Regions from separate parts of the Lysinibacillus sp. NPDC098008 genome, predicted to be linked through region 1. Evidence: a T-box and tRNA genes for the amino acid it is inferred to sense, from the RefSeq annotation. Region 1 holds a T-box; the other holds one or more tRNA genes.
The links. The T-box of region 1 lies ahead of tyrS (tyrosine--tRNA ligase). A T-box ahead of a tRNA ligase gene usually reads a tRNA of that ligase, here a tRNA-Tyr.
Positions count from the first base shown of each region.

Region 2: it encodes a tRNA-Tyr, which carries the amino acid that the T-box ahead of tyrS (tyrosine--tRNA ligase) is inferred to sense. The anticodon was not compared.

Region 1 covers NZ_JBIWBA010000004.1:112,673-121,743, reverse strand. The annotation lists gene ACIQVU_RS06445 (acetylornithine transaminase) at 1-68, shown strand, start outside; gene ACIQVU_RS06440 (NAD-dependent epimerase/dehydratase family protein) at 119-1,000, opposite strand; gene ACIQVU_RS06435 (transglycosylase domain-containing protein) at 1,255-4,257, opposite strand; T-box leader at 4,360-4,570, shown strand; gene tyrS (tyrosine--tRNA ligase) at 4,663-5,931, shown strand; gene ACIQVU_RS06425 (cobalamin-binding protein) at 5,982-6,785, opposite strand; gene ACIQVU_RS06420 (iron-containing alcohol dehydrogenase) at 6,908-8,113, opposite strand; gene rpsD (30S ribosomal protein S4) at 8,654-9,071, opposite strand, start outside.
Region 2 covers NZ_JBIWBA010000005.1:13-9,083, forward strand. The annotation lists partial or broken rRNA gene ACIQVU_RS06975 (23S ribosomal RNA) at 1-129, shown strand, start outside; rRNA gene rrf (5S ribosomal RNA) at 247-362, shown strand; tRNA gene ACIQVU_RS06985 (tRNA-Asn) at 379-455, shown strand; tRNA gene ACIQVU_RS06990 (tRNA-Ser) at 461-552, shown strand; tRNA gene ACIQVU_RS06995 (tRNA-Glu) at 577-651, shown strand; tRNA gene ACIQVU_RS07000 (tRNA-Val) at 671-746, shown strand; tRNA gene ACIQVU_RS07005 (tRNA-Met) at 774-848, shown strand; tRNA gene ACIQVU_RS07010 (tRNA-Asp) at 876-951, shown strand; tRNA gene ACIQVU_RS07015 (tRNA-Phe) at 967-1,042, shown strand; tRNA gene ACIQVU_RS07020 (tRNA-Thr) at 1,053-1,128, shown strand; tRNA gene ACIQVU_RS07025 (tRNA-Tyr) at 1,136-1,219, shown strand; tRNA gene ACIQVU_RS07030 (tRNA-Trp) at 1,234-1,307, shown strand; tRNA gene ACIQVU_RS07035 (tRNA-His) at 1,320-1,395, shown strand; tRNA gene ACIQVU_RS07040 (tRNA-His) at 1,429-1,504, shown strand; tRNA gene ACIQVU_RS07045 (tRNA-Gln) at 1,514-1,588, shown strand; tRNA gene ACIQVU_RS07050 (tRNA-Gly) at 1,595-1,669, shown strand; tRNA gene ACIQVU_RS07055 (tRNA-Cys) at 1,678-1,751, shown strand; tRNA gene ACIQVU_RS07060 (tRNA-Leu) at 1,799-1,880, shown strand; gene ACIQVU_RS07065 (catalase) at 2,214-3,584, opposite strand; gene ACIQVU_RS07070 (hypothetical protein) at 3,826-3,990, opposite strand; gene ACIQVU_RS07075 (ABC transporter permease) at 4,376-5,407, shown strand; gene ACIQVU_RS07080 (ABC transporter ATP-binding protein) at 5,410-6,099, shown strand; gene ACIQVU_RS07085 (S-layer homology domain-containing protein) at 6,190-7,284, shown strand; gene ACIQVU_RS07090 (arylamine N-acetyltransferase family protein) at 7,323-8,069, opposite strand; gene nagB (glucosamine-6-phosphate deaminase) at 8,247-8,960, shown strand; gene ACIQVU_RS07100 (S66 peptidase family protein) at 9,037-9,071, shown strand, end outside.

The sequences.
Region 1 (9,071 bases):
CACCATTAACAGTAACAAAGGAAGAAATCGATAAGGCTGTAGCTATTTTAAAGACCATTTTACCTTAATGTATAAAGAATCTGCTGGTTATCTAGCAGATTCTTTATGTTTTAGCGCATTATTGAAACTGCTTTACTAAGGTTGTTACTAATTCAGGTAGCCACTCATGGAGCTGACTAAAGGTAAATCCTGCTGTAGTTGCTTTTGTATTTGACATATACCAATGGGCAGGAACATTATAAGGTGATTGGGATGCCTGATCACCGCCAACAAGAGCAATTTTCGCCTGCTTACCACTGGCTTGTTCAATAAGCGCAATTAATTCCTTTAATGAAATTGTACCGTTTGCTGTTGCATTGTAAGGGCCTTCAATTGGATACATTCCAGCAAAGTATAAAAATGCGGCAGCCTCTTTGTCTGTAATATAGCTCATTTGTGCATCAATATTGGTTACAGTGATAGGCTTGTTGTGTAAAATACGCTCAATATGAACATGTAAACGTCGTGTATAATCATCCTCACCCATTACAATTGGAAAGCGTACAGTAACAACAGGAAATGTAGCCTTTTGATATAAAACAGCCTCTGCTTGTCGTTTTCCCTCACCATAGGAGAAATCTTCACGCTGTCCCATACGAATTGGATAATGGAATGGGTCGAAGTCTTCCTCTTTTTTTATTTTGCCATCCACCTCGTAGGTTGCCAGTGTAGAAGTGAAGATAAGCTTTTTTGTTTTCCCCTTTAATACCTCACAAATAACCTGTGCTTCGTTTGGAGAATAGCAAATATTATCATAGACAATATCCCATGTTGAATTAACAAGTGCTTGTGCTAATGCCTCGCTATTATTGCGATCAACAATGAATTGCTGTACATTTGAGCCGAACGGATGCTTCGTTTGACCACGCGTTAAAATGGTAACATGATGCCCCTCTTGAAGACAGAGCTCCACTAGCTTTTGACCAAAAAAGCGTGTACCTCCTAAAACTAATATATTCATGATATGCCCACCTCTTTAAAATAGTAGTCCTCTCTATCATGACAAAAAAATCAACCTACTACAATTTAAAGATGAAATGTAGTAGGTTATCTTAGTTCAGCAAATTCTTTTTGTATCGAAAGCGAAGCGTCAGCAATAGATACAGAAAACTTCTTCCTCTGTACTAAATTTAGCCATAGAAAAACTGCACCTGCCAATTGTTAGATGTGTCTAACAATTGGGATGCAGTTTATACGCTGGGGCGTAATTGATTGTTATTGAGTTGGTGTATCAGTAGGAGGAGGGGGGCTGGTATTTCCTCCGTTTGATCCTTCTTCAGGATTAGCTGTACCACCATTTCCATTGTTATTGCTAGGGTTTGAGCCATTGCCATTATCACTAGACCCATTGCCATTTGTAGAGCCGTTACCATTCCCTTCAGTGTCACCTTCATTACCCTCAGCAGGTGGTGGTGTTTCTTGATCTGGCTCTTGTTCTTGTTCCTCTTCACTTTCTTCTGGCTCAGGCGTGTTTTCACTACCGCCTGTAGAAACAACATTAGATTGCGCAGAGGTTAAACCTGTAATATCAACAGCGACAACAACATAGGCTTGTCCACTAGCAACAGTAATGCTTTGTGTTGACTCCAAGACAGAGGTTACTAATGTTTTGCCCCCATTTGTTACATTGTAAATGCGATAGCCTACAACGTCATTGGATGAACCTGACCAAGACAATCTTGAGCCATTAATCGAAGCACTTACAGCCGCTGGTGGGCTACTATCTGCTGGGAAATCCGCTGCTGATACAGATGACGTAGATAGTGATGAATTTTTCGGTAATAGGCTTGCAGGGTTCCCACCAAGTCTTCCTAACATTCGTTTAATAAAGTCTTGGTTAAGACCTACACCACCAGAGCGTACAAATTCAGCAGGTGTACTTGATAGCGCATTATATGTTTTTCCTTTAATTGTTACAACGCTGCCGCTTCCAGAGCCAAAGCTATTATCTGGCTGTGACGGGACAAAGACCTTCGCATTAAATAAATCTGAGCGTACAAGGCCAGCGTTTGCACAAGCTGCAGAAGGTGCTAAGCCTGAAATACCACAGAATGAAGCAGTGATGACATTTGGCGGTCTCGCAAAGCTTGTTGCTGGATCAATAAATTGTGGATCCACATCGTAAACAGCATTCATCAGTGTTGCCCATAGTCTATTAACACGAACACTAGGCTGTGAATACGTATTATTAAATGCATATAAGGTACGTGGCTGATCGTAGCCCATCCAAACACCAAGAGAGATATTCGGATTATATCCTACTAACCACACATCTTTATAATCTTGAGAAGTACCTGTTTTTGCAGCGAAATCAGAGGAGAATTTCAATGAATTTCGTGCAAGTGTACCCGTTCCTTGTGTTAAAACATCACGTAGCATATCTGTAATGATATACGATGTTTCTGGACTAAACACTTGGGTAGGTGCTACCTCATGCTGATAAATGATATTGCCATCTTGATCTTCAATTCGATCAATCATATAGGAATCAATAAACTGTCCACCATTTGCAAAGGTTGCAAAGGCATTTGTATTTTCTTCAACAGTTACACCTTCATGTAAAGCACCAATACCTGTTGCAAGGTTTGTGAAATCATCAGGATGTAATTTGCTGAAGCCCATTTTGACTAATAGATCAGCAGGACGTCTATTTAAAATGTCATTATATAAACGTAATGCTGAAATATTTTGAGAGTCTGCTAAAGCCTCACGCGCAGGAATAATCCCTCGTTCATCACTTGCAATATAGTTACTTGGACTCCATGAACCGATGGAGAATCTTACGTCAACTAAGGGGCTACCTGCACCAATTACACCATATTCAATCGCTGGTGCATAAACAAGTAGTGGCTTCATTGTAGAACCATTCGAACGATAAGCTTGTGTGGCATGGTTTACTTGTGTTGTTTTAAAATCTCGTCCACCGACAAAGCTTAAAATTCGACCTGTTGTGTTTTCAATTAAAATACTACCTACCTGTACTGGCATTTCGATATCAGTTTCCTCACCAGTTACAGGGTCCTTGCCTTTTCCAGTATACGTATGACCATAATATTGGAAGTTTTGCGCTGCTTTTTGCATAGCATCGTACATATCTTTATTAATCGTTGAATAAATACGATAGCCCTTCGAACGAACATCACGATCAGCTAAGATTCTATACTTTTCCCTTAGTTTCTTTTCGGATTTTAAACGCTCTGGATCAATACCATCCTCTTGTGCTAGTTTTTCTGCAATAATATCTATTGCACGACTTTCAAGCTCATATGTAAGCCATGGATAACGATCCTCCGCACGCATTTCTGGTCCGCGGAAATCGGCAGTAATATCGTAGTCGAGCGCTGCTTGATATTGTGCATCATCAATATAACCAGCTTCTTTCATGCGGTAAAGCACTGTTTTCATACGATCAATACCTGGTTGTAAAGCTTCCTCACTTTTTAGCTCACCTGTATTTGTAAATGGTGTATAGGCAAATGGAGCTTGTGGAATACCAGCTATGTATGCTGCCTGCGGAAGTGATAGCTCTTTCGCTTTGATGCCAAAAATCCCTTCAGCGGCTGTTTCAATACCTGCAATATTTCGACCTGATGAGTTACGACCATATGGAATAATATTTAAGTAAGCCTCTAATATTTCCTCCTTTGTCATAAAATGCTCTAAACGCATCGCAAGTAAAATTTCCTTTGCTTTACGTTCATAGGATACTTCATTTGTTAATACTTGGTTTTTAATAAGCTGTTGTGTTAGAGTAGAGCCACCTGTCTGTGTAGCAGAGTTTGTGACATCTTGTAATAATCCGCGGATAACCGCTTTTGGTACGATGCCATTATGCTCGCGAAAATATTCATCCTCTGTTGCAAGAACAGCATTGATAACATCTGGTGCAACATTGCTAAGTGAAGTTTCACGACGATCTAAATCTGTACGTAGTTTCCCAATATAAATATCATTAGCAAAATAAATCTCACTGGTTTCCTCATAGCTAAAAATTTGATTTCGCAACTCTTCTTTTGAGCGTAATGGCTCATCTTTCACAAGAGAAGCAAAATAACCAGCACCAACTGAACCGACAAATACAGTACCAACCAATGCGAAGACTAAAAATAGTAAAAATAAGTTCCAGGTAACACTACCTGAAATGCGTAATCTCTTCATCCATGTTCGTTCTAGTAATTCATCGATCTTTGCATTGATTTGTTGAATCTTATCTTTCAATGTATCGACCTCCTAAAATCTTGTTTATTATAGCACATATTGTTTTAGTAGGAACATAGTTATTGACTTTGAAAAAGATTCGTATAGAATAATGTGTATAGTTTTCTAGTGAGGAAGAGCTTGCAGTAGTATCTATACTCCCTGTTTAGAGAGCCAGTGGTTGGTGAAAACTGGTCATAGTGTAGAAACGAATTACGTGCTTGGAGCTTAGACGTGCGCGCCTGCGATAAAGGCGGTTGAATGAAGTGGAAGATGGTAGACACATCTTCAAGCTGGGTGGTACCGCGTTAATTGTCGATTTAACGTCCCTGCATGCAATTGTTTGCGTGTAGGGACTTTTTTTATCTTATTTGCAATTCAAGCCCCTACACGTGATAAAGTTCAACCATTTTAGGAGGAATCAAGATGACAAACGAATTATTACAAGATTTAGAGTGGCGTGGCTTGCTTTACCAACAAACAGATGCGGAAGGTATGGCTAAATTATTAGAGGAGCAATCCGTTTCTCTATACTGTGGCGTAGACCCAACGGCAGATTCTATGCATATTGGACATATTGTTCCTCTGTTAACATTACGTCGCTTCCAAAAAGCAGGCCATCGTCCAATTTTACTTGTTGGTGGTGCAACAGGAATGATTGGTGATCCATCTGGTCGTTCTGAAGAACGTCAATTACAAACGGTAGAGCAAATTGATAAAAATGTTCAAGGTATCCGTAGTCAATTAGAGCGTATTTTTGATTTTGCAGAAGACGGTAATGGTGCACAGCTTGTCAATAATCGTGACTGGATTGGCAATATGAACACAATTGAGTTTTTACGTGATTACGGGAAATTAATTAATGTGAATTACATGCTCGCAAAGGATACAATTGCTTCACGTCTTGATACTGGTATTTCGTTTACAGAGTTTGCGTATACATTAATTCAAGGTATTGATTACAATCATTTATACAATCACTACAATTGCCGTATTCAAGTAGGTGGCTCTGATCAATGGGGTAATATTACAACAGGCTTAGAGGTTATTCGCAAAACACATGAGGAAGAAACAAAAGCCTTTGGGATTACAATTCCTTTAGTGACAAAAGCTGATGGTACAAAATTTGGTAAAACGGCAGGTGGTGCAGTATGGTTAGATGGCACGAAAACATCACCATACGAGTTCTACCAATTCTGGATCAATGCTGCGGATGCGGATGTTGTAAAATACTTAAAAATCTTTACATTCCTTTCTCGTGAGGAAATTGAAGCATTAGCTGTTTCTGTAGAGGAGGAGCCGCATTTACGGAAGGCACAAAAGGCACTTGCTGAGGAAATGACACGTTTAATTCACGGACAAGAAGCATTAGAGCAGGCAATTCGTATTACAGCTGCCTTATTCTCAGGCGACCTAAAAGCTCTTTCAGCGGAAGAAATGAAGGATGCTTTTAAAGATGTTCCTTCTATTGAAATGGCAAAAGAGGATAAAAACATTGTGGACCTTCTTGTAGAAGCGGGTATTTCATCATCAAAACGCCAAGCACGTGAGGATGTATCAAATGGTGCAATTAGTGTAAACGGTGAAAAGGTAACAGATTTACAATACGTAGTAGATGGCAAAGATCGCTTAGAAGATGCATTTAGCATTATTCGTCGTGGTAAGAAAAAATACCATATGGTGAAATTTGGCTAAATACAATACGAAAAACAACATCCCGCATGTATATTGTGGGATGTTGTTTTTTATAAGAAGCTTGGATATTCTATATGCTTATATGCCTTGGGATGTAATAGTTTTGCAAGCTTAATGGCCCCTTCAATAAGGCGGGGAGAAGGGCGACAATAAAGCCATTCCTCCATGACATATAGCTGTTGCCTTTGGATGGCATGCAACTCCTTGGCATCTGGACGCTTTAAGACATGGGCTGGCTTTATACGTTCAATAGCAACACCAACCCAAGCCAGCATAATATAATCAGGCTTACGCTGTACCACATCTGCCCAATCCGTTTGGACACTGGCCAATTCTACATCCTGAAAGAGATTGATACCGCCGGCGATTGCACTAATTGCTGTGAGCCAATTAATGTTGCCGGGGGTAAAAATAGGGTTTGGCCACCATTCCCAATAAAGCGTGGGCTTATCTGTAATTGTTTGTGCAATGTGCTGCATGCTGTCAATCGTTTGTAAATATTCCTGCACAACAGCTTGTGCACGCTGCTCCATATTGCAAACCTTACCAAGTGTAAGAAGGTCTTGCGCGATTTCGTCCAAGGAGTTTGCGTTAAACACAATATGTGGAATGTTTCGTTCTTTCAATGCTTGAATATTTTTTTCCATGCCCGGTACACTCAAAGAGGCAAGCACAAGATCAGGCTGCAATGCTTCGAGTGCATCCATATCAATCGATAAATCAGGACCAAGCTGTGGTAAATTTTTCACTGCTTTAGGCCAATCAGAAAAATCATCCACACCAACAAGCTGATCGACTAGCCCTAAATAGGCGACAAGCTCTGTATTACTAGGACAAATTGAAATTAAACGCATAGGCTATCTCCTATCCTTTTTTAAGAAAAGTATAACGGGAGTTAGCTCTATAGACAATGAGCTTATCGTTACATAACATAGAAAAAGGTGGAGAAAATTTCCCCACCTAGAACATAACTCTATTAAGAAAGTGCTACAGCTTCAAGCGACTGCTCTTTCTTTGCAACAGGACCCATTGCACTTTTAATAATTTGTTTAATATCTTCTAATGTTGCTTTACGAGGATTTGTTTCTGCACAAACATCTAATAGCGCATTTTTCGCTAATGTTTCAATATCCTCATCTTTTGCACCTAATTCACGGAAGCCGCTAGGAATGTTTAAATCCTTAGACAGCTTTTCAATCGCTGTAATTGCTTTTTCAGCAGCCTCACGCTTACTTAAGCCCTCTACATTTTCGCCTAATAATTCAGCAATACGAGCAAAGCGCTCTGTACGTGCTGTTACATTAAAGCGGCAAACATGTGGCAGTAAAATAGCATTACATACACCATGTGGTAGATTATAGAAGCCGCCTAGCTGATGAGCAATTGCATGGACATAGCCAAGCGATGCATTATTAAATGCCATACCCGCTAAAAATTGCGCATATACCATTTGCTCACGAGCCTCTAAATCAGTGCCATTCGCATAGGCACGTGGTAAATATTCAGGGATCAGTTGAAGTACCTTTTCAGCACATGCATCCGTAATCGGTGTTGCATTTGTCGAAACAAATGATTCAATAGCATGTGTTAATGCATCAATACCCGTTGCTGCAGTAAGTGCAGGTGGTAAACCAATCATTAGCTCTGGATCATTAATGGATAGTAAAGGTGTTACATGCTTATCCACAATCGCCATTTTTACTTTACGTGCTGTATCTGTAATAATTGTGAAACGAGTCATTTCACTTGCAGTACCAGCAGTTGTATTGATCGCAATATACGGTACAAGTGGATTTTGAGATTTATCAACACCTTCATAATCATGAATGCGTCCACCATTCGAAGCAATAAGTCCGATAGCTTTTGCTGCATCGTGTGCACTGCCTCCTCCAAGAGATACAATGGAATCACAATTTTCTGCATGGTACACTGCAACTCCATCTTCCACATTTTGATCTGTTGGATTTGGCTCGGCTTTCGGGAAAATTGCTACATCAATTCCAGTAGCTGTAATGATGTTTGCAATTTGTTGAGAAAGGCCTAATTTGTGTAAGCCCTCATCTGTTACGATTAATGTCTTTTTTACTTCTAAATCATTTAAGCGATTACCAACTTCTTGAATTGCTCCAGCTCCAAATAAGTTTGTTTTCGGCATAACAAATTGCTTTAGAACGTCTGACATATGTCCAACCCCTTTAAAATTATTATTGCTTGAATGATGGTGAACCACCTTTCGCAATTTATCGTAGTCTATTTTTCAGTAAGCATCAACTCAAATTTTTATCAAAAATAAGAATTTAAATAGTGTATTATTTTACAAAAAAATTAGCGCATTAAAAAACTCTTTTAGCAAAGAGTTACATGAATTTATTGGTTGATAAATGTTTTACTATAAAAGTAAAATATATTTTTTAGAAAACAGTTGTATTTTGAGGTGCTTCTGAATAGTACATAATTGATATTTGGTTTTTAATGTTAAGGTGGTGGATAAAGGGTGATGATTGCTATTTTACAGTACAAAAATGTATTATATTTTATGAAATTTTTATAACAAAATGGTGACTATTATTTTGATAGTTGAAGGAAATGAAAATAATGCGGTGAAAATTATTAACAATAAAATAAACCTTCAATCAGCGGGATATAAATATAGGATAAAACAAAAACCTCACAAACACTTGGAAATCCAAGGTTGTGAGGTTTAAGAAGCTGAAGAATTTGATTAACGAGAGTAGAACTCTACGATGAATGCTTCGTTGATTTCAGCTGATAATTCAGAGCGCTCTGGAAGGCGAGTGAATGTACCTTCTTTTTTGTCAGCATCAAATGTTACGTAGTCAGGTACGAAGTTGTTTACTTCGATTGCTTCTGCTACAACAGCAAGGTTTTGAGATTTTTCACGAAGAGAAATCGTTTGACCTGGTTTTACGCTGTATGATGGAATATCAACGCGTTTGCCATCGACTAAGATATGGCCATGGTTTACTAATTGACGAGCTCCACGACGAGTACGAGCTAAACCTAAACGATAAACTAAGTTATCAAGACGAGTTTCAAGAAGAATCATGAAGTTTTCGCCGTGTACACCTTTCATTTTACCAGCGCGGTTAAATAGTGTACGGAATTGACGTTCGTTCATA
Region 2 (9,071 bases), on a different contig from region 1:
CCTCAAGATGAGATTTCCCATTACGCAAGTAAGTAAGATCCCTCAAAGACGATGAGGTAGATAGGTTCGAGGTGGAAGTGTGGTGACACATGGAGCTGACGAATACTAATCGATCGAGGACTTAACCAAAACCAGTTTGACGCAATTCAATGCACCGTTTATCCAGTTTTGAAAGAACAAGAAAGTTTTAAAAAAAGCTTGCAATGATAACAAAACCTGTTATAATAAATCTTGTCTTTTAAATAGTCTAGTGATAATGGCAAAGAGGTCACACCCGTTCCCATCCCGAACACGGAAGTTAAGCTCTTTCGCGCCGATGGTAGTTGGGGGCTTCCCCCTGTGAGAGTAGGACGTCGCTAGGCTGTATATTAAAATTATTCCGAAGTAGCTCAGTTGGTAGTAGCACCTGACTGTTAATCAGGTTGTCGCAGGTTCGAGTCCTGCCTTCGGAGCCATTCTTGGAGAGTTGTCCGAGTGGCCGAAGGAGCACGATTGGAAATCGTGTAGGCGGTTAACACTGTCTCAAGGGTTCAAATCCCTTACTCTCCGCCAGCACTTTGATTTATTCCAAACGAAGGCCCCTTGGTCAAGTGGTTAAGACACCGCCCTTTCACGGCGGTAACACGGGTTCGAATCCCGTAGGGGTCACCATTTTATTTAATACCCAGATGGAGGATTAGCTCAGCTGGGAGAGCACCTGCCTTACAAGCAGGGGGTCGGCGGTTCGAGCCCGTCATCCTCCACCATTATTTTTACTAAATGCATATTATTGTCGCGGGGTGGAGCAGTGGTAGCTCGTCGGGCTCATAACCCGAAGGTCGTTGGTTCAAATCCGGCCCCCGCAACCAATTTTTTATGGATGAAAGCAATCAAATGGTCCCGTGGTGTAGCGGTTAACATGCCTGCCTGTCACGCAGGAGATCGCCGGTTCGATCCCGGTCGGGACCGCCATTTATTTTAACATGTGGGTCAGTAGCTCAGTTGGTAGAGCATTAGATTGAAGCTCTAAGTGTCGGCGGTTCGATTCCGTCCTGACCCACCATATTTGTTATGCCGGTTTAGCTCAGCAGGTAGAGCAACTGACTTGTAATCAGTAGGTCGTGGGTTCGATTCCTATAGCCGGCACCATCTTACCGGAGGGGTAGCGAAGTGGCTAAACGCGGCGGACTGTAAATCCGCTCCTTAGGGTTCGGCGGTTCGAATCCGTCCCCCTCCACCAGCTTTATTGATTATAGGGGCATAGTTCAACGGTAGAATAGAGGTCTCCAAAACCTTTGGTGTGGGTTCGATTCCTACTGCCCCTGCCAATTAATTTTATGGCGATTGTGGCGAAGTGGTTAACGCACCGGATTGTGGTTCCGGCATTCGTGGGTTCGATTCCCATCAGTCGCCCCATCAAATATAAAATTAATAGCAATTATAATAATGGCGATTGTGGCGAAGTGGTTAACGCATCGGATTGTGGTTCCGACATTCGTGGGTTCGATTCCCATCAGTCGCCCCATTTTAACGTTGGGGTATAGCCAAGCGGTAAGGCAACGGATTTTGATTCCGTCATGCCTAGGTTCGAATCCTAGTACCCCAGCCATTTTATGCGGAAGTAGTTCAGTGGTAGAACACCACCTTGCCAAGGTGGGGGTCGCGAGTTCGAACCTCGTCTTCCGCTCCAAATATGATGGCGGCATAGCCAAGTGGTAAGGCACGGGTCTGCAACACCCTTATCACCGGTTCAAATCCGGTTGCCGCCTCCATATTTTTACTGCTAATCGGATTATCCGATTTTTTTTATCTTTATTATGCCGGTGTGGCGGAATTGGCAGACGCGCACGACTCAAAATCGTGTTCCTTCTGGAGTGTCGGTTCGACCCCGACCACCGGTATCAAATTAACTAATAATGGTTCATTAGAGATTATCTCTGATGAACTTTTTTTATTTTGTTTATTACACTCACGGTATTGACTGAAGATGCTAGATGCTATAGATAAGCTTAACATCCACTCACGCTCAATATATGTATGAAAGGGAGTTACTCGTATGCAAACTAGAATATGTTGCTTAAGTAGTAGGTTTCTTCGATAAATGTTTTTAAGTAGCTGATTGTATAAAAATATGCCCTCAGTTTTATAAACGGAGGGCAGTCGGAATTCGAGAAAGGCTAGCGTTTTGTTTCAGGACGTTTGGGTTTCTCTATTGTTTGACGATTAGACAGGTACTACCTCTTTCCTTTAGTCCCAATTTGTCGGGCAACACGTTCTCCCAGCTCTGGGCTTGCTTGGGTTAGATAACCTAACACAATCTGTTGCAGCTTTGGAGAGGCAGCCCCAAGATCAGAGGCAATGTTGTGGACTAAATGCTCCTGAAGCACAGGCGCTAGCGAGTTGTAAAATTGCCCTGGCTGCGTGAAATCATCACCTTTTGGAGGTGCAGTGCGTTCGAGCCGGCCTGCCACATAGCTGCCCATGCTGCTCGTTACCTCGTCTGATGGCTTCCAGTTCGCCTGATGGTTGATCGGTATGCTACGGAAATTCGGTCCTAATCGATAACGTTGTGAATCCGTATAGATATTGGAACGACCTTGAAGCACTCTATCGAAGGAAAACTCGACGCCCTCCAGCATATTAGACGGGGAAAAGGCCAGCTTTTCCACCTGTTCTTTATAATTATTGGGATTTTGGTTCAATACCATCTTGCCGACTGGTAGCAGCGGGTACTGCTGTGCATCCCATACCTTTGTATCGTCTAGCGGATCGAATGGCAGTGAGGCTTCGTCTTGTGGATTCATAAGCTGTACGTACAACCCATATTCGACTGGTACTCCTTGAGCAATTGTGTCATAGAGATCCTTACCAGCGTAATCTGGATTTTCGCAGGCAAGTCGCGCTGCCTCCTGACTATCGATATATTGCACGCCGGCTAGCGGAATCCAGTTGTATTTTACATAAGTACGAGCTCCCTGCTCATTCTTCCAAACATAGGTACTTACGCTGTAACCCGGAATGTGGCGGAGGCTCTTGATCGTCCCTAGATCGGAGTACAGTTGCAGCACGAAATGCGTCGCCTCGGGATTGTTCGCATAGAAGCTCCAGAACCGATTGGGATCCATCAAGTTGTTGACAGGCGATGGGTTGAAGGCGCTGACGGTTTCTACAAACCGCATTGGGTCACGCACCGTAAACACGGGAAGATGGTTGCATATTAAGTCGAAGATACCTTGCTCGGTATAAAATTTAGTCGAGAAGCCCCGCACATTGCGTGAAGTGTCTGGCGTTCCCTTGTTGCTTGCCGCCAGTGAGAATCGGACGGCAACAGGAACTTTCTGACCTGGCTGCTGCAAAAAACAAAGCTTTGTATAGGCTGCCATCGAGTTAAATGTTTCGAAATAGCCAAAGGCTCCAAAGCCTTTCACATGCAAGGGGCGCTCTAAAATTGTTTCATGGATAAAGGTTTCATTTTTTTCATGTAGCATGGTATCTTGTTCCAGAATCGGACCACGCTCCCCTACCGTCTGCGAGTAGCGCGACGAATGTGAGCCGCCTTGCCAACTTTGATTGTTCGTCTGATCATGAGCGTTCTTGTCGTCCATTCCTCTACCTCCCATATCTATATTCTCCCAATGTATATGTATTGTTGTAGGTTGTTATGACTGTGCCCCCAACACAGCGAGCAATTGTCACCGTAGTAAAAGCCTGCATAGGAGCAGGACCTTCTTCGTTATCGCAAATATGAGTAACGTTGCCACTTTCAAGAATGACAACTATAAATACCTGAGCCAGTAGCTGACGCTAATGTGGCATTTAGAGTCAGCTATGAAAGTCCTTCACAATTTAGCCGTGAGTAGGTGTTTCGCTACGATAAGATATAAAGCATATAAGAGATATTTGTTGATTTTCATTGTTAAATTGCTCTGTTTCATCATCATTTTTTGCCAGATTGTGTTTAATGATGTAGATAATGTTCTTTACTTGCTGTTTTCGTTCAATTTTTTCCATATACTTAATTCCTCCTTTACATCTTTAGAAGCATACCTGTTGCCCTGATTATAAGATGCTACCGAGTTAACAAAACAACATCTTATCTACTAAGGAAGGGCAGAGGAATAAAAGTTCGGAAATTAAGCAAAATGATAGAGGAAGCAATTGACAAGCTTCCATTTGCGAATGTAAATAGGAAAATTAAAGGTATTGATCCGAATAAAGGAAAGTATCTTTTATTTATAAGCCCACTTCACAAAAATAAGAAAGGCTTTAGTATAAGAACCACTTGATAAGAATAGTTTTATTCTTTAGAGTGGTTTTTATTTTTTAATAAGGAGTTCATGTTCTGTTCATGTAACAGTTTTAAGCTGTGAGTAGTTTAAAAGTGGAGGGATTAGTAATGAATCTTGCTTGGAAAGACATTAAGAAGAATAAAATACGGTTTTTAATTTTAGGCTCCATTATTTTCTTAGTTAGTTTTTTAACATTTATTATTTCAGGTTTGGCAAATGGTCTGTCACAAGATAATGCAGCTTTTATTAAAGATTTACCGAAGGGGCAATTTTATATGACTGATGATGCAGATGACACATTTAGCCTGTCAAAAATTGATCAGGAACTTCAACGGGAAATTATTAGTAAGGAACAAGAGGCAGTAGCTTTTTCAATTCAAATGGGCTTTTTAAACAATGAAGATGATAAACAGCAAAGTGTTGCTTTTGTAACCTCTACAGAATCACCATTCTTTCAGCATGTACAGCAAAATGAAATATTTTTAGATAGCTCATTACGGGATAAAGGCATTCAAGTTGGAGAAATAGTAACAAGTCAGCAATATAGTGGTCAATTTATTGTAAAAGGTTTTATTGAGCAAAAGAAATATAGCCATGCGCCTGTTGCTTATATAAGTAAAGAGGCATATGAAGAAATGTATCGTGTACAAGAGATGCAATTGATTTATTTACCAAACAGCAAATCTAAAGAATTTCAAGGGTTACAAGCGTATAGCAATAAAGAATTTCTTCACACAATTCCAAGCTATAGTGCGGAACAGCTATCGTTAAATATGATTATATGGTTTTTAGTAGTAATTAGCGGTATGCTATTTGCAATTTTCTTCTATATGATGAATGTACAAAAAATTGGTTTGTATGGCATTTTAAAAGCAATTGGTTTAAAGACAAGTAAATTATTTAAAATGATTTGGATGCAGATGATGATTATTACAGTTATTTCACTAGTGCTATCGAGTAGTTTGAGTCAACTATTCAGTATTATTTCCCCAAAAGGAATGCCATTTACATTAACAATTGGCACAACGTTTCAATTATCACTCGTGTTTTTAATAATCGGCTTTATTGGAGCTACACTGTCAGGGTTGCAAATTAAAAAGATTGAACCATTACAAGCAATAAAGCAAGGGGAGGCTTAATGATGACATTATTTGCAATGGATAATGTAAGAAAAACATTTAAAAATGGTGAAGTTGAGGAGGAAATTTTAAAGGGCATTAACCTTACTTTAAAACAAGGAGAAATTACAGCATTAGTGGGTGCATCAGGTTCAGGAAAAAGCACGCTTTTAACAATAGCTGCTGGGCTACAATCCGCAACAGATGGGCAAGTGTTATTTGAAGATCAAAATCTTACAGCAATGAATGCGGAGCAGATGCGAAAATTACGTGCCAGCAAATTTGGCTTTGTGTTTCAGTTTTCCTATCTTGTGCCATTTCTGACAGTGGAGGAGCAGCTACTATTAATGCTAGATATTGCCGAATCACCATTAAACAAGTATCAACAAAAATCAGAAGTACATCGCCTTTTGCAATTAGTAGGCATGTCACATCGCACAGCAGCATATCCTGCTGTATTATCGGGTGGTGAAAAGCAGCGTGTTGCTATTGCACGTGCTATTATACATCAACCCAAAATATTATTTGCAGATGAGCCAACAGCCAGCTTAGATTCACAGCGTTCTATAGAAATTATGTTATTGCTAAGAGAATTAACAGCAACATTACAAATTACAACACTAATGGTGACGCATGACGAAGAAATGTTAGCTTATGCAGATCGTATTATTAAAATAAGTGATGGTGCTGTATTATCAAATAGCCTATACTAGTCTTAACCATAAATACTACAATTATATCTTTTATAATTGTAGTATTTTCTATGTCATTGGGGTAAAGAGTAATTGTAGAGGAGGGAGAATATGAAGAATATTTTGAAGGTGGCTTGTTTGCTTGTACTACTGGTTGTTTTTCTACCAAAGGAAGCACAGGCAGCAAGTTTTCGAGATTTAACAGATGAAACATTGTCGACAGAAATTGACTATTTAGTGGAGCAAGGTATTATAGAGGGCTATCCAAATAATATATTTAAGCCAAATGACTATGTCACGAGAGCACAGGTTGCGGTTATGTTAACACGTGCATTAGGGTTAAATACAGTGGAGATAGAAAATCCAAATTATCGGGATGTACCAACTACTCATAAATATTATAAAGAAATTGCGGCAGTACAAAATGCGGGCATTTTTAAAGCAGCTCCAAATTTTAAACCGAATGCAACACTTTCGAGAGGAGAAATGGCGATTGTATTGCAAAGAGCCTTTCAGTTAAAGGGGAATGACTCGCATTATTATTTTACAGATGTGACGAAGCAGACGCCAGGCTATCAGGCGATTTTAGTAGTCGCTCATAATCATATCGTCAAGGGCTATAGTGATAGGTCATTTAAACCAAATCAACCGTTAACACGTGCGCATTTTTCAGCCTTTTTAGCGCGAGCGATGACGCTGGCGAAGCCAAACCTAGCAAAAGATCGTCGCTTTATTTACACGTATAATTACTATTCGCTAGGTGATCATAAACGCCATACGTTAAATTATGAATACGATCATTTTGATGGCAAAAATGATGTTTGGACAGTTATTGATGCAAATACGGGAAAACGCGTTTATGATGAGCTTTTATATAATGGTATTGACGTATATGGTGAAGCTTTGGTTACTGATGATGATTATGCTTCACATTATGATTTATACATTCAAACACCACTTAGAATAGGGGTTATTGAACATGAGGATGAACCGAAAGTTACTATGGGTTCACGCATAACGGTTAAATCAACGAATGATACAGTGCAAGCTGGTGAAGTGCAATATACAGGTGCAATCGCTTTTGAAATAACATCAATTTATACGGATGGTGTGGATACTTATTATTATGTAGATAATGTCGGTTTAGTGAAGATGCTACATAATGACAAGGTCGTTTATGAGCTGCTTGATCGCACGCTAAAGTAATATTTTTAGAGGGCTTCAAAATTATTGGAGCCCCTTTTTTATTGCTGTAAGGAGATATGAAAAAAACGCTGAAGCGCTTGGAGCCATTCTTGATCGGTTTGTGTTGTATAGGTTGTAAGGGATTGCCCTTCATAGATTCTAAATTCATTGTTGAACATTGTATGACGGCCATAAGGTGTTCGAATCATCGCAATTTTATTTTTTTGTTTGGATAGTCGTGGTGCGAATTTCGCATCATTTGCATCATTATGAAAGCTGTACAGTAAACGCCAATGATGCTTCATTTGCTCAAAAAGCATCCAGCCATTTGCCTCATCATACTCAATTTTATAGAGTTCTCTGCCTTCTCGGTGCTGATAGCCAGCAACTAATGGTACAGGCTTACATGGCGCTAAAGCACCAACACCTACATCTGAAATATAAGATTGTCCAGCATTCTTTACTAGTAATAGCTGATGCATTGGGATTTCTTCAGGAGGTGTATTTTCTGTTACATTACGCCAAAATTGTGCATAGCGATTCGTTACCGAAAAGCCAAGCTCCCGCAAAAGCCAGCTAAATAAAATATTCAGCTCGAAACAATTACCGCCACGTCGTTCAATAATAATTTTTTGAAATAAATCAGGAATGGCGAAGGAGATACTATGTTTTAACACAACATCTAAATTTTCATAAGGAATCGTCAGCAAATGTCGAGTTTGCAATTGTCCAAGTAATTGTATTGTTGGCTCTAAAGTTCCTTGAAATCGAATATGCTGTAAATATTGTTGAATCTGTGTATTCATCAAATCGCCTCACTTCCTTATTAATAACATAACCGAAATAACTTGAGAATACACGCATAATATTTGAAAGTAAATAATAGAAAAATAATTAAATAACTTGTAAAATTAATATATTAGCTATTGTTACCTATTTTAGTTAAAACAATAAACGTCAGGAAGGTATATATGAGAAATAATATGAAATGGATAGAAGTTAATACATATGAGGAAATGAGTGAAGTTGCTGCAAATATTTTTTCTAAGCAAATTCAGGCGAAGCCAAACAGTGTTTTAGGGTTAGCAACGGGCGGTTCACCTGTAGGCATGTATAAAGAGCTAGTATCACAGCATCAAGCAGGACAATTATCCTTTAAGGATGTACAAACTTTTAATTTAGATGAGTATGTGGGGCTTGATCATACAAGTCCAGCGAGCTATTGGACATTTATGCATAAGAATTTATTTAATTTAGTAGATATTCAGCCTCAAAATATCCATTTACCGAATGGTAAGGCAAAGGATTTAGCTGCTGAATGTGCGGCTTATGATGCTAGTATTGAAGCAGCAGGAGGCATTGATTTACAGCTTCTTGGGATAGGCGTGAATGGTCATATTGGCTTTAATGAACCAGGCACTCCGTTTGATTCTATGACTAATATTGTTGAATTGACAGAATCCACAAAAACAGAAAATGCGATTTACTTTGATGATCCTTCTGAAGTGCCAACACATGCCATTACAATGGGTATTCAATCCATTATGAAGGCAAAGGAAATTGTTTTAATTGCCTTTGGTGAGAAAAAGCTAGATGCTATTGAAAAATTGAAAAGCGGCGTGATTACAGAAGATTTCCCAGCAAGCCAATTAGTAACGCATCCAAATGTTACGGTTATTTATGGGGGAACAAAATAACTATAAAAGGGCAAAGGCTTCTTATCGCTGAAGTCTTTGCTTATTTATTGTAGGGAGAACAGTAGGAGGAGTTTATATGAAAACGACCGTACCACATTTACAAAAGGGCGA